DNA from 3 places in the Sphingomonas sp. Leaf30 genome. Region 1 is predicted to be linked to each of the others. Evidence: predicted binding sites of a transcription regulator. Region 1 holds the regulator's gene; each other region holds the start of a gene.
The links. The regulator LexA, encoded in region 1, represses DNA repair genes until DNA is damaged. The targets are predictions, from matches to a motif close to GTTCCNCNCTTGTTCT.
Positions count from the first base shown of each region.

Region 2: the regulator LexA is predicted to act here: its motif matches at 2,290-2,305, upstream of recA (recombinase RecA).
Region 3: the regulator LexA is predicted to act here: its motif matches at 2,266-2,281, upstream of ASE89_RS18340 (ATP-dependent helicase).

Region 1 covers NZ_LMKZ01000001.1:1,263,484-1,267,668, forward strand. The annotation lists gene ASE89_RS05870 (ComEC/Rec2 family competence protein) at 1-1,823, shown strand, start outside; gene lexA (transcriptional repressor LexA) at 2,326-3,051, opposite strand; gene ASE89_RS05880 (molybdopterin molybdotransferase MoeA) at 3,120-4,185, opposite strand, start outside.
Region 2 covers NZ_LMKZ01000001.1:1,102,776-1,106,960, reverse strand. The annotation lists gene ASE89_RS05155 (glutathione S-transferase family protein) at 1-26, opposite strand, end outside; gene ASE89_RS05150 (class I SAM-dependent methyltransferase) at 23-880, opposite strand; gene recA (recombinase RecA) at 1,140-2,213, opposite strand; gene ASE89_RS05140 (4-(cytidine 5'-diphospho)-2-C-methyl-D-erythritol kinase) at 2,527-3,384, opposite strand; gene ASE89_RS05135 (tetratricopeptide repeat protein) at 3,405-4,185, opposite strand, start outside.
Region 3 covers NZ_LMKZ01000018.1:978,813-982,997, reverse strand. The annotation lists gene ASE89_RS18355 (inorganic phosphate transporter) at 1-1,007, opposite strand, end outside; gene ASE89_RS18350 (UrcA family protein) at 1,237-1,563, opposite strand; gene ASE89_RS18345 (GFA family protein) at 1,788-2,183, opposite strand; gene ASE89_RS18340 (ATP-dependent helicase) at 2,285-4,185, shown strand, end outside.

The sequences.
Region 1 (4,185 bases):
CGGTGCGGCCGGTCGGGCCGGGGCAGGACGCCGATGGCGCGCCGGTTGCGTTGCCCGGCCGCGTCCGCATCAACCTGGCAGAGGCGGATGCGCCGGCGACGCTCGCGATCGGCGCGACCATAAAGCTTCGCGCGCGACTCATGCCGCCGCCCTTGCCGGCGGTGCCCGGCGCCTATGACTTTGCGCGCGTCGCTTGGTTCGGCGCGATCGGCGCGACGGGGCGGGGCTTTTCGCCTGTGGTGGTAGCAGAGCCGGGCCGCGGCGGCGCTGGAGTCCGGGTGGCGCTGTCGCGGCATATCGTCGCGCAGCTTGACGGGAGCGCGGGCGGGATCGCGGCGGCGCTGGCGACCGGCGACGTCGGCGCGATCAGCGACGCGGATGCGGAGGCGATGCGCCGCGCCGGGCTGGCGCATCTCCTTTCGGTAAGCGGCCTCCACATCACCGCGGCGGTCGCCGCGACGATGCTGATCGTGATGCGGCTGCTGGCGCTCAGCCCATGGCTCGCGCTGCACACGCGACTGCCACTGATCGCCGCGCTTGCCGGTGCCGCAGCGGCGATCGGCTACACCGTGCTGACGGGCAGCCAGGTGCCGACGATCCGCTCCTGCGTCGCCGCGTTGCTGGTGCTCGTCGCGCTGGCGATGGGGCGCGAGGCGATGACGTTGCGGCTCGTCGCGACGGGAGCGATCGCGGTGATGCTCGCGCTGCCCGAATCGCTCGCCGGGCCGAGCTTCCAATTGTCGTTCGCCGCGATCACCGCGATCATCGCGCTGCACGAGCATCCCGTCGTCCGTGCCACGTTCACGCCGCATGACGAGGGCCGCAGCAGACGCCTGTTGCGCGGCGCCGCGTCGCTGCTGCTGACCGGGCTCGTTGTCGAGGCGGCGCTGATGCCGATCGCGGTTTATCATTTCCACAAGGCCGGGCTGTACGGCGCGGTCGCCAATATCGTCGCGATCCCGCTGACCACGTTTGTCGTGATGCCGTTCGAGGCGCTGGCGCTGCTGCTCGACACGATCGGGATTGGCGCGCCCGCCTGGTGGCTGGTCCAGCATGCGCTCGACGCGCTGCTGTGGCTCGCGCGCGGCGTGGCGCATGCACCGGGCGCGGTCCGCGCGCTGCCGGCGGTGCCCGACGGGGCGTTTGCGCTGATGGTCGTTGGCGGGGTGTGGATCGCGCTGTGGCGGACGCGGTGGCGACGGATCGGAATGCTGCCCTTGGCGATTGGCGCGATCTGGGCGCTGACGACGCCGTCACCCGATATACTGGTCACGGGCGATGGTCGCCATGTCGCGGTCCGGACCGCCGCCGGGCTCGCGCTGCTTCGCGATCGGGCGGGGGATTATGTCCGCGATACACTGGCGGAGAATGGCGGGGTCGATGGTGAGCCGCTGCTGCTCGCGGATCAGCCCGACGCGCGGTGCAGCCGCGACCTGTGCCTGACCGATGTCGTCGCGCGGGGGCGGGCGTGGCGTGTGCTGGCAACGCGGAGCGTTTACCGGGTGCCGATCGCGGAGATGGTTGCCGCCTGCCGGCGCGCGGACATCGTCATCAGCGAGCGCGGGCTGCCGCGTGGTTGTACGCCGCGATGGCTGAAGCTCGATCGATCGGTGCTTGAGCGGACCGGGGGGATCGCGTTGACGCTGACCACGGGGCGGATGGTGACGGTGCTCAATCCGGGGGACCGGCACCCGTGGCGCGATCCACCGACGCTGGCGCGGTCAACGCGACGGTTTGGGGCGGCGGGCGATCAGCGCGGAGTGGCCGGGGGTGTGGCGCTGGTTCGGTTACGGTCGCTGGGCCGGGGGTGGTCGGAGCGATAGGCTGCGAATAGGTATGTCGGGTTGCGATCCTGCGCGGCTGGGGCCCCGACTGGCGCTCGCGCGATTCAAAAACCGGACGTTGATGCTTGGGGCCGCTGGTAAGCGCGTCGGATCGACATTTCCGTCGGTCCGCATTTCTGCTGAGACGTTTGCCGAGCCGACCTTCATCTGGTCTGCGGTTAGAGCCCAAAGTCATGGAGGGTGGCGTGCCGGGCTCTAGATCCTGACTTTCGTCAGGATGACGGAGGAGGTGGGACTGGGCCTGCTGGTTTAATGCGCGTGCCGCTTTTCTCCACCGTTGCTTTTGTCCGGAGTCTCGGGACGGGGGCGAAGGTGATGTCAGGTTGCCCCGGCTCATGCCAAACAAGGGGTGCCAAGCGCGCCAACCTTGCGGCTCTGTTTACGGGGCGTAGATCGAGGCGGTGCCGACATTTGACGTTCACCGAACGCCACGCCAGCCGGTTGCGCGGCGGTGATGACCGCCAGCGCTCCCCGGCATTCGTCAGTCGTAGCGGCGCAGGATACCCGACAGCTTGCCCTGAACCCGGACCTGAGCAGGCGCATAACGCTGGGGGTCATAGGCGCGGTTGGCCGGGTCGAGCCGAACCATTGCGCCCTCGCGGCGAAAATATTTCAGCGTCGCTTCGCTGTCCTCGATCAGCGCGACGACGATTTCGCCGTCGCGTGCGATCTCGGTGCGGCGGATCAGCGCGTAATCGCCATCGAGGATGCCGGCTTCGACCATCGAGTCCCCCGAAACCTCCAGCGCATAATGCTCGCCAGTGCCAAGCAAAGCGGCCGGGACAGCAAGCATCGAACTGCCTTCAAAGGCTTCGATCGGGACGCCGGCGGCGATCCGGCCGTGCAGCGGGATCTCGACGACGTCGTTCGCCGCGATGCGGGCGGGCGACGCGGGCGTGGCGCTGACCGTGTCCGGCGCAGATACTGTGTCGGCCGATGCCGCCGCCTTCGGCCCCGACTTCACCGCAGTCTGTGCGATTGCAGCCTCGGGACGCTCGGGCATCCTCAGCACTTCGAGCGCGCGCGCCCGGTTGGGCAGGCGCCGGATGAAGTTGCGCTCCTCAAGCGCGCTGATCAGACGGTGCACGCCCGATTTCGATTTCAGGTCGAGCGCGTCCTTCATCTCCTCGAACGAGGGCGACACGCCCGTCTCGGCGAGGCGGTCATTGATGAAGCAGACAAGCTCGTGCTGCTTGCGCGTGAGCATAACGGTTCTCCGTCCGGAACAGACGAGGAACTTCTATGGAACACTTGCAGCTTCGTCAAGCGGTGACGTCACGCGATGACGAGGATTTCCGCCGAGTCGCCCGCCCTTGCCGCCGGCGCGTCGCCGTCGCGGACGATCAGGCAGGACGAGCGAGCGAGCGTCAGCAGCATCGAGCTGTCCTGGATGGTCGAGGCATAGGCGCGGCCGTCGCGCAGTTCGGCGCGCATATAGTCGGTCCGCGACTGGTTGGGCGGAAGATCCTCGCCGAGCAGCGCGTGCGTCGTCTGCGGCAGGGGATCGCGCGCGCCGAGCATGTGCGCGACCACGGGGCGGACGAAGAGGATGGCGGTGACGAAGGCGGAGACGGGATTGCCCGGCAGGCCGAGCAGCATCGTCCGGCCAAGCGTGCCCGCCATCATCGGCTTGCCCGGGCGCAGCGCGATCCGCCAGAAGTCGATGCCGCCGCCCGCTCCCTCGATCGCGGGGCGGACGAGGTCGTGATCACCGACCGACGCGCCCCCGGTGGTCACAAGCAGATCGGCATCGACCCCGGCAAAGGCGTCACGCAGCGTGTCGAGCCGGTCGGGGAGGATTCCGAGATCGATAATGTCGACGGGCAGGTCGGCGAGCATCGCGGCGAGCATGATGCCGTTCGATTCCGGCAGCGGGACGGGATCGCTGGTCGAGCCGGGAGGGACGAGCTCGTCGCCCGTCGCGGCGACCGCGACGCGCAGCCGGCGGCCGACCGACAAGGCGCCGTGCCCGCCGGTCGCAGCGACTGCGATGCGGGCGGGCGTCAGCCGGTCGCCGGCCGCGATCAGCCGCGTGCCGGTCGCGAAGTCGAGCCCCTTGCGGCGCGTGTTGCGGCCTTCAAAGGCGGGGCCTTCGCCGTCGAGCATCAGCCGGTCGCCGTCGCGTGCGGCTTCCTCCTGGACGAGCACCGTGTCGGCGCCCGCCGGCATCGCCGCGCCGGTGAAGATGCGCGTCGCCTGTCCCGCGCCGACTGAACCGGTGAAGGGGCGGCCGGCCGCGCTCTCGCCGATGACCGTCCACGGCCCGGGCAGATCTGCGTAGCGGATCGCGTAGCCGTCCATCGCCGAGAGGTCGGTCGCAGGCTGGGTGCGGCGGGCGAGA
Region 2 (4,185 bases), 160 kb from region 1:
TTTTCGAGATGGTGGACGGTGATCATGGCAGGCTCCCTTGGCTGTAGCGCGCCCTGTGTGCCGTCCATATCCAGGCGGCGGCCGGAAATTCGACCGCATCCCCGGCCAGACGATCGACACAGGCGCTGGTCAGACGCGCCAGCGCCTGTTCGCGTTCCGCGCCGTGCGTGTCGCGGATCCGCGACGCCGCGGGACCGATCCGGCTGAGATAGTCGATCGCGTCCGCCACCGGATCCGCGCCGCCTCCCGCGCGATAGCCGAAGTCGACACGCAGTGGTGTCGTCGCGCTCCAACCGGCCTGCTTCAGCATCTCCGCGACATAGGCCGGATCGGCAAAGGCAAAGGGCCCCGGCGTGGTCATGGCCCCCGTCGGTCCGGATGCGTCATCCGCACCCGCGACAGTTTCCACCGCCCAGCGATTGGCTGCACGCTCGGCAAAGCACGAAAAGACGAGCGCGGCGCCGGGGGCGGCGGCCTCAGCGAGCTGGGCAAAGGCCGCCACCGGATCGGCGAAAAACATGACCCCATGCCGCGAGACATAGAGATCGATCGGCGCATGCGTCTCGACGCCCGCCGCGACGTCGGCGCAGTGGAACGCGACATTGGTCAGATGTCCGGCGCGGTGGTTCGCCACTGCGATCAGCTTCGGGGAGAGATCGATGCCGATCACTTGCCCGTCCGGCAGCGCCTGCGCGCTGGCCAGCGACGTGGCGCCGGCGCCGCAACCGATATCGACAACAGTACGAGTCTGCGGGCCTGCCGCCGCAAGGATCGCGGCGTTCAGTACGGGCGCAAGCCCCTCGAAGCTGCGGTCGGTACGGCGCCATTCCGTGGCCCAGGTGTCGCCGACGCGTCCGGTCCAGTCTCGATCACTGGTCATGATTGGCCATATCGCATGGTCGAACTCCCGTCTGTGCGCACAAGATCAGCTCTTGTGGCGCGTTTGACGCAAGTCGTGAAGCATATGCCCGCTAGGGCTCACTGGATTTCCGGACGATCGCCCAACACGCGTCCCGCTGCGGCCCATCAGCTCAACCAGGCGAGACGAAACTCGCCCGACCCATCAGCCCTGGACGCTGCCTCGCCCTGTCACAGGACGCGGAGCCCTTCCCTGCGAGGAAAAGGGCTCCGCCCCTTACTCAGGCGTCGTCTTCGGCGTCGGGACCGACCATCATTTCCTCGGCAACCTTGTCGGTGCGCGCGCGGATCTGCTTTTCGAGACGATCGGCGGTCTCGGGATTGTCCTTGAGGAAGGTCTTCGAATTCTCGCGACCCTGACCGAGCCGTACGCTGTCATAGCTGAACCACGCACCCGATTTCTCGACGAGCCCGGCCTTCACGCCGAGATCGAGGATCTCGCCGAGCTTGGAGACGCCCTGCCCGTACATGATGTCGAATTCGACCTGCTTGAACGGCGGCGCAACCTTGTTCTTGACGACCTTCACGCGCGTCTGGTTGCCGGTGACCTCGTCGCCCGCCTTGACCGCACCGATGCGGCGAATGTCGAGACGGACCGAAGCGTAGAACTTCAGCGCGTTGCCACCCGTCGTCGTCTCCGGGTTGCCGTACATGACGCCGATCTTCATGCGGAGCTGGTTGATGAAGATCACCATGCAACGCGACCGGCTGATCGAACCGGTCAGCTTGCGAAGGCTCTGCGACATCAGGCGCGCCTGAAGCCCGACATGGCTGTCGCCCATCTCGCCCTCGATTTCAGCGCGCGGCACGAGGGCTGCGACCGAATCGACAACGAGCACGTCGATCGCGTTCGAGCGGACCAGCGTGTCGACGATCTCGAGCGCCTGCTCACCGGTGTCCGGCTGCGACACGATCAGCTCGTCGATGTTGACGCCAAGCTTCTTGGCATAGACCGGGTCGAGCGCATGCTCGGCGTCGACGAACGCGGCGGTGCCGCCATTCTTCTGCGCTTCGGCAATGACGTGGAGTGCGAGCGTGGTCTTGCCCGAGCTTTCCGGACCGTAGATCTCGATCACGCGGCCGCGCGGCAGGCCGCCGACGCCGAGCGCGATGTCGAGCCCGAGCGAGCCGGTCGAGATCACCTCGACCTGCATCGTCTCCTTCGAGCCCAGACGCATCGCCGAGCCCTTGCCGAACGCGCGGTCGATCTGCGCGAGTGCGGCATCGAGCGCCTTTTGCCGGTCGTTGGTTGCTGTTGCCATGCCGGTGTCGATCACTTTCAGATTAGCGGCCATCGATAAGCTCCCATCGCTAAAGCAAGCGCGCGTGCCATTCAACGCGTCAAACGCCATGTATTGCTTTTGTTCTCACGGAACAAGTGCGGAACATCGGGGAATGTGAAAAAGGGCGGCCGCCTTTCGGTGACCGCCCTCCCATCATGGGTCCGCTTCGGCGTCTTGAGAGAAACCTTGGGCCGGTCGGCAAACCATGGCGCCGATCCGGTAGTGGACAGCCCGATTTGACGCTTCCGACCGGTGCGATGCAATCGATTTTACAGCGTCCGGAGTCCCAAAGCCGAACAGTTTCAACGCGGCATTTAACCCGCGTTCAGCGCAGCGTGCACGCCAGCGTCCACCAACCCTGCACACCAGCATCCGCCGCCGCGGAATCACGGGCCGCGATGCTGTCGAACAGCGCAAAGCAGGTCGCCCCCGATCCCGACATGCGCGCGAGCAGCACGCCCGGCGCCGCATCCAGCAACGCGCGGACGCGGGCAATCTCCGGCGCGATCGCGCAGGCCGGCGCCTCGAGGTCGTTCCGCCCGGCAATCGCGCGTTCGAGCAGCGGCCCCTCGCCGAGCGGCCCGCGGTCGATCCCGTCCCACGCGCCAAATACCGCCGCGGTCGACACCGCCACGCCCGGATTGACGCACAGCAACGGCGTTCCCGCCAGCCCGTCTACCGCGACTAGCGTATCGCCGCGCCCGGTTCCGAACGTCGTCCGGTTGACGAGGCACGCGGGCACGTCCGCACCCAGTCGGGCGGCAATGTCGTGAAGAGCCGGATCCTGCACCGCGACGCCGTACAGCCGCGCCAGCGCGCGCAGCGTCGCCGCGGCATCGGCGGATCCGCCACCGATCCCCGATGCGATCGGCAGCCGCTTGTCGAGCGTGATCGCGTGGTGCGCGGCGATCCCGAACGTCGCGACGAACGCGTCCGCTGCGGCCGTCACGAGGTTGCCGTCCCACGGCGCCGCGTCCGTGTCCCCTGCTTGCGGGCGCAAGGCCGCTGCGAACGGCCCGATGATGGCAAAGCTGTCAGCGTCCGCCGTGCGCACCGTGACGACGTCGCCATGCTCGGCAAAGGCGAACAGCGTCTCGAGTTCACGATAGCCGTCCGCGCGGCGGTGACGCACATGCAGCGCGAGATTGATCTTGGCAGGTGCGGTTTCGGTCGTCGTCGGCATCGGGGTCTCGGGATCAGGAGTCAACGGCGCGCAGCGATCGGCAGGCCGGTGTCGATCTTCGCGGCGATGCGCGCGCGCTCCTCGGCATCGCCGGTGACGATCGCGGCCTGCCACGCATAGCGCGCCTCGTAGCGTCGGCCCATGCTCCAATAGGCATCACCGAGATGATCGCCGATTTCGGCATTGGTCGGCTCCGCCTGCGCGGCACGCTCGAGCAACGGCAGCGCGCGTCGCGTATCGCCGGCGCGGTGATAGGCCCAGCCGAGCGAGTCGGTGACGGACGGATTGGCGGGATCGAGCCGGCTCGCCCGCTCGAGCAGGCGAATCGAACCCGCGATGTCGTCGCCATGCTCGACCTGCGCGAATCCCAGATAATTGAGCGCGAGCGGTTGCGTCGGGGCGAGGGCAACCGCCTTGCGGAGCGCGATGCGCGCCTCGGGCCAGCGCCCCGCCTGATCGAGCGCCCCGCCATATTGCAGCCACGCCCCCCAGCCGCCGCGCGCGCCCGCCGGCGCGCCGTGATCCGCCGCCAGAACCCGGCCATACCACTGCGCCGCCGCCGCCGCATCGCCGGTCGTCAGCAACAGGTCGGCATAACGCTGCCAGTCACCGGCGACCGCCTCCTGCCGCTCGGCGCGTGTCCTCGCGATGGCCAGCGCCGCCTCGTCACGGCCGGCGACCGACAGGATTTCGAGACGCTTGGCGATCGCCGCCTCTGCGGACGGCGACGTGCCATCGACCCTGTCGAGCACCGCCAGCGCCCGGTCGACCCGGTCGCTATGCGCAAGCGCGTCGGCAAGG
Region 3 (4,185 bases), on a different contig from region 1:
GTGGTGACGCGCGCGCGGGCGGCCTCGACCGTCGAAGGCGTGCCGTCGGCATGCGCGGCATAGGCCGACGACGCCGCGCGGGCGCTCTGTACGAACGCCGGCGTCGCGCTTTCGGGCATCGTCCGGTTCAGCGCATAGGCGGTCGGCGCGCAGCCGATCAGGATGAGCATGATCAGCCCCATCCCCTTCTGGCCGTCATTGCTGCCATGCGCAAAGCTGACCGCGGTGCAGGTGCCGATCAGCAGCGCACGGATCCCGCGCGGCGGCGGCGTATCGCTCTCGGGCGCCTCGTACAGCTTGCGGTCGCGCAGGAAGCGCTTCATCACCAAGAGCATCAGCAGCGCGCCGACAAAGCCGACCACCGGGCTGAACGCGAGCGCGGAGAGCACCTTGGTCACCTGCGCCATGTCGACGCCCGACGTGCCGTCCGCGCCGCCGTTGAGCAGCTGGTTGGCGAGCCCGACGCCGAGGATCGAGCCGATCAGCGCATGGCTCGACGAATTGGGCAGCCCGACCGCCCAAGTTGCGAGGTTCCACAGGATCGCCGCGAGCAGCAGCGCGAAGATCATCGCGAACCCGCCCGCGCTGCCGACGTTGAGGATGAGGTCGACCGGCAGCAGCGTGATGATCGAATAGGCGACCGCACCCGACGACGTCATCACGCCGACGAAGTTGAAGAAGCCCGACCAGACCACCGCGAGCGGCGCGGGCATCGAATGCGTGTAGATGACCGTCGCGACCGCATTGGCGGTGTCGTGGAAGCCGTTGACGAATTCGAACCCGAGCGCGATCAGCAGCGCGAGCCCGAGGAACGCGAACGCACCGACCGCGAGCGTCTCGCCGACCTGCGCGGTATCGGTGGCGATGCTGAACCCCGCATAGGCCAGCCCCCCCAGCAATATTGCCAGAAAGATCCAGCGCCCGGCCGGATGCAGATCATGATCGAGCCGCGGTCCGCTGCGCGGTGCGCGGTCGATCGCGTCGACCGTTAATGGGGAAGTAGCCATGATCGCGCAGTCGGCCCTAACGATTACAACTTTATGACAGCGCGATGCATCGCCGCGCGGCGATACCAGAATGACACAGTGACGAACCCCGCGCAGCGCGCGACCGCCCATGATCCTCCCCCGCCGGGGGGGCAGGTACAGCCTGACGGCGGGGGAGGACCGCCGCGCCTCTGACAGAGCGGTCCTCCTTCAATCGCGCACCCGAGTAGAGCGCGAAGACGCTACCCCGTCACCGCCCCGCGAGGCTTGCCAGCTGCGTCCCGTTGCGCGTCAGCAACGCGGCAGTCTGGACCGTGGCGTCCTGCATCATTTCCGCGCGGCACCGGCGCGACTCGGCAAAGGCATTCAGCCCGCCGGTCCGCGGGGCGCAGGTCCGGTTGACCGCCGACTGCACGCGACGCGCGAGCACGCGCCGCCCGGCGTCGCTGGCCAGGTCGAGCCCGGCATGCGAGACACGGATCGTGACGGGGTCGCGCACCGGATCGGCGGCAGCGCCGGTCGCAAAAAGGCACGCGGAAACGATCGCCGCCGAAGCGACGCTGTGGAGGATCTTCATGATGACGTCCTTTGCTGGTCCTGCGGTCCGCAGGCACACCGCCTGCGTGCGACTATGGCTGACCGTCGGGAGAACCGTCTCTGCGCGGCCTCTCCGACGAAGACCCTCGTCGCTGCGCACGCCCTACGCCCGGATCGTTACGCTCCCGCGACGGTTTGGCGACGGTTCGTCGGTCGCCCCGCGATTTCGATCACCCCGCACCTGGGTGGCGACCGAACGCGCGCTCACATCCCCGGATAGCGCGCGAATTCGGGCAGGCTCGCCAGGTCCGCCATCCACGCCAGCCGCTCCGCGACCTGGATTTGCGCGCCCGGTGTGACCGACTCGGGATCGTCGAGCGTGCACGACTGGATGTCGATGATCCCCGGCAGCGCGACCGGGTTGGTGTAGAACAGCCCCGTCCCGCACGTCCCGCAAAACTGCCGCCGCCCGTGCTCGGACGACGCATAGGTCACCGGATCGCCCGAGATCGTCACCTGCTCGGTCGCGAACGCGATCCAGCCGACCATCGGCGCGCCTGCGCTTCGGCGGCAATCCTCACAGTGGCACAGCGCATGATGCGCCGCCTCGCCCGTCGCGACATAGTGGATCGCTCCGCAGTGGCATCGTCCCGACAACATGCACGCCTCCTGTTGATATTCTCGATTTGTTCCACATATCGCTGCGCCGTGCAAGCCTTAGCCGCTTGCCCGATCGCGCCCCGTTCCCTACCTGTTCACCGGTGAACCAGATCGCCCATCCGTCCGACGCAAACCGCCAGCCGCCCTATCTCCGCGGCCTCAACGATCCCCAGCGCGAGGCGGTGCTGACCACCGACGGCCCCGTCCTGATCATCGCCGGCGCAGGCACCGGCAAGACCGCGGCGCTGACCGCGCGACTCGCGCATCTGATCTTCACCAAGAAGGCGTGGCCATCGGAGATCCTCAGCGTCACCTTCACCAACAAGGCCGCACGCGAGATGCGCGAGCGCGTCGGGCGCCTCGTCGGCGACGCGGTCGAGGGGATGCCGTGGCTCGGTACCTTCCACGCGATCGCCGCCAAGATGCTGCGCCGCCATGCCGAGCTCGTCGGGCTGCAGTCCAATTTCACGATCCTCGACACCGACGACCAGTTGCGGTTGCTCAAGCAGCTCATCCTCGCCGCCGATATCGACGAGAAGCGCTTCCCGACGCGCAGCCTCGCCGGGCTGATCGACCAGTGGAAGAACAAGGGCCTCGTCCCCGCCGATATCGATGCGGGCGAGAGCGAGCGCTACGCCAATGGTCGCGGCGGCGAGCTGTACGAACAATATCAGACCCGGCTGCGCGCGCTCAACGCGTGCGATTTCGGCGACCTGCTGCTCCACATGCTCGTCATCCTGAAGACGCACCGCGACGTGCTGGCGCAGTATCAGCAGCGCTTCAAATACATCATGGTCGACGAGTATCAGGACACCAACTCGTCGCAATATCTCTGGCTGCGGCTGCTCGCGCAGGAGCGCAAGAACATCGCCTGTGTCGGCGACGACGACCAGTCGATCTATTCGTGGCGCGGCGCGCAGGTCGAGAACATCCTGAAGTTCGAGCGCGACTTTCCGGGTGCGAAGGTCATCCGCCTCGAACAGAATTACCGCAGCACGCCGCACATTCTCGGCGCCGCGAGCGGCGTGATCGCCAACAATGGCGGACGCCTCGGCAAGCAGCTCTGGACCGAGCTCGACGTCGGCGAGAAGGTCAAGGTCATCGGCGTCTGGGACGGCCCCGAGGAAGCGCGCCGCGTCGGCGAGGAAATTGAGAGCGTCCGTCGCACGGGCAAGAGCCTCGACGAGGTCGCGATCCTCGTCCGCGCGCAGCACCAGACGCGCGAGTTCGAGGATCGCTTCATCGCGATCGGCATGCCGTACAAGATCGTCGGCGGCTTCCGCTTCTACGAACGCGCCGAGATCCGCGACGCGCTCGCCTATCTCCGCGTCGTCAACCAGCCGGCGGACGACCTCGCCTTCGAACGCATCGTCAACGTCCCCAAGCGCGGGCTCGGCGACAAGGCGGTCGCGCGCATCCACCAGCTCGCGCGCGCCACCGGCACCCCGCTGACCACCGCCGCCGCGCGCATCCTCGACACCGACGAGCTGACCGGCGCTGCAAAGAAGTCGCTCGGCCGCCTCGTCGGCGACATCGCGCGGTGGCGCGACATGGCGACCAGCCTGCCCCACGCCGAACTCGCCCGCCAATTGCTCGACGAGAGCGGCTACACCGCAATGTACCAGGCCGAGAAATCGGTCGAGGCGACCGGCCGGCTCGAGAATTTGAGCGAACTCGTCCGCGCGATGGAGGAATATGATTCGCTCGGCGCGTTCCTCGAACATGTCTCGCTGGTGATGGACAATGAGGGCGGCGCGCAGGATCCGCAGGTCACGATCATGACGATCCACGCCGCCAAGGGCCTCGAATACGACACCGTCTTCTGCGTCGGCTGGGAGGAAGGACTTTTCCCCTCGCAGCGCTCGCTGGACGAGGGCGGCGTCAAGAGCCTCGAGGAGGAACGCCGCCTCGCCTATGTCGCGATCACGCGCGCACGGCGCCTCGCGGTGATCCTCCACGCCGCCAATCGTCGCATCTACGGCCAGTGGAATTCGTCGATCCC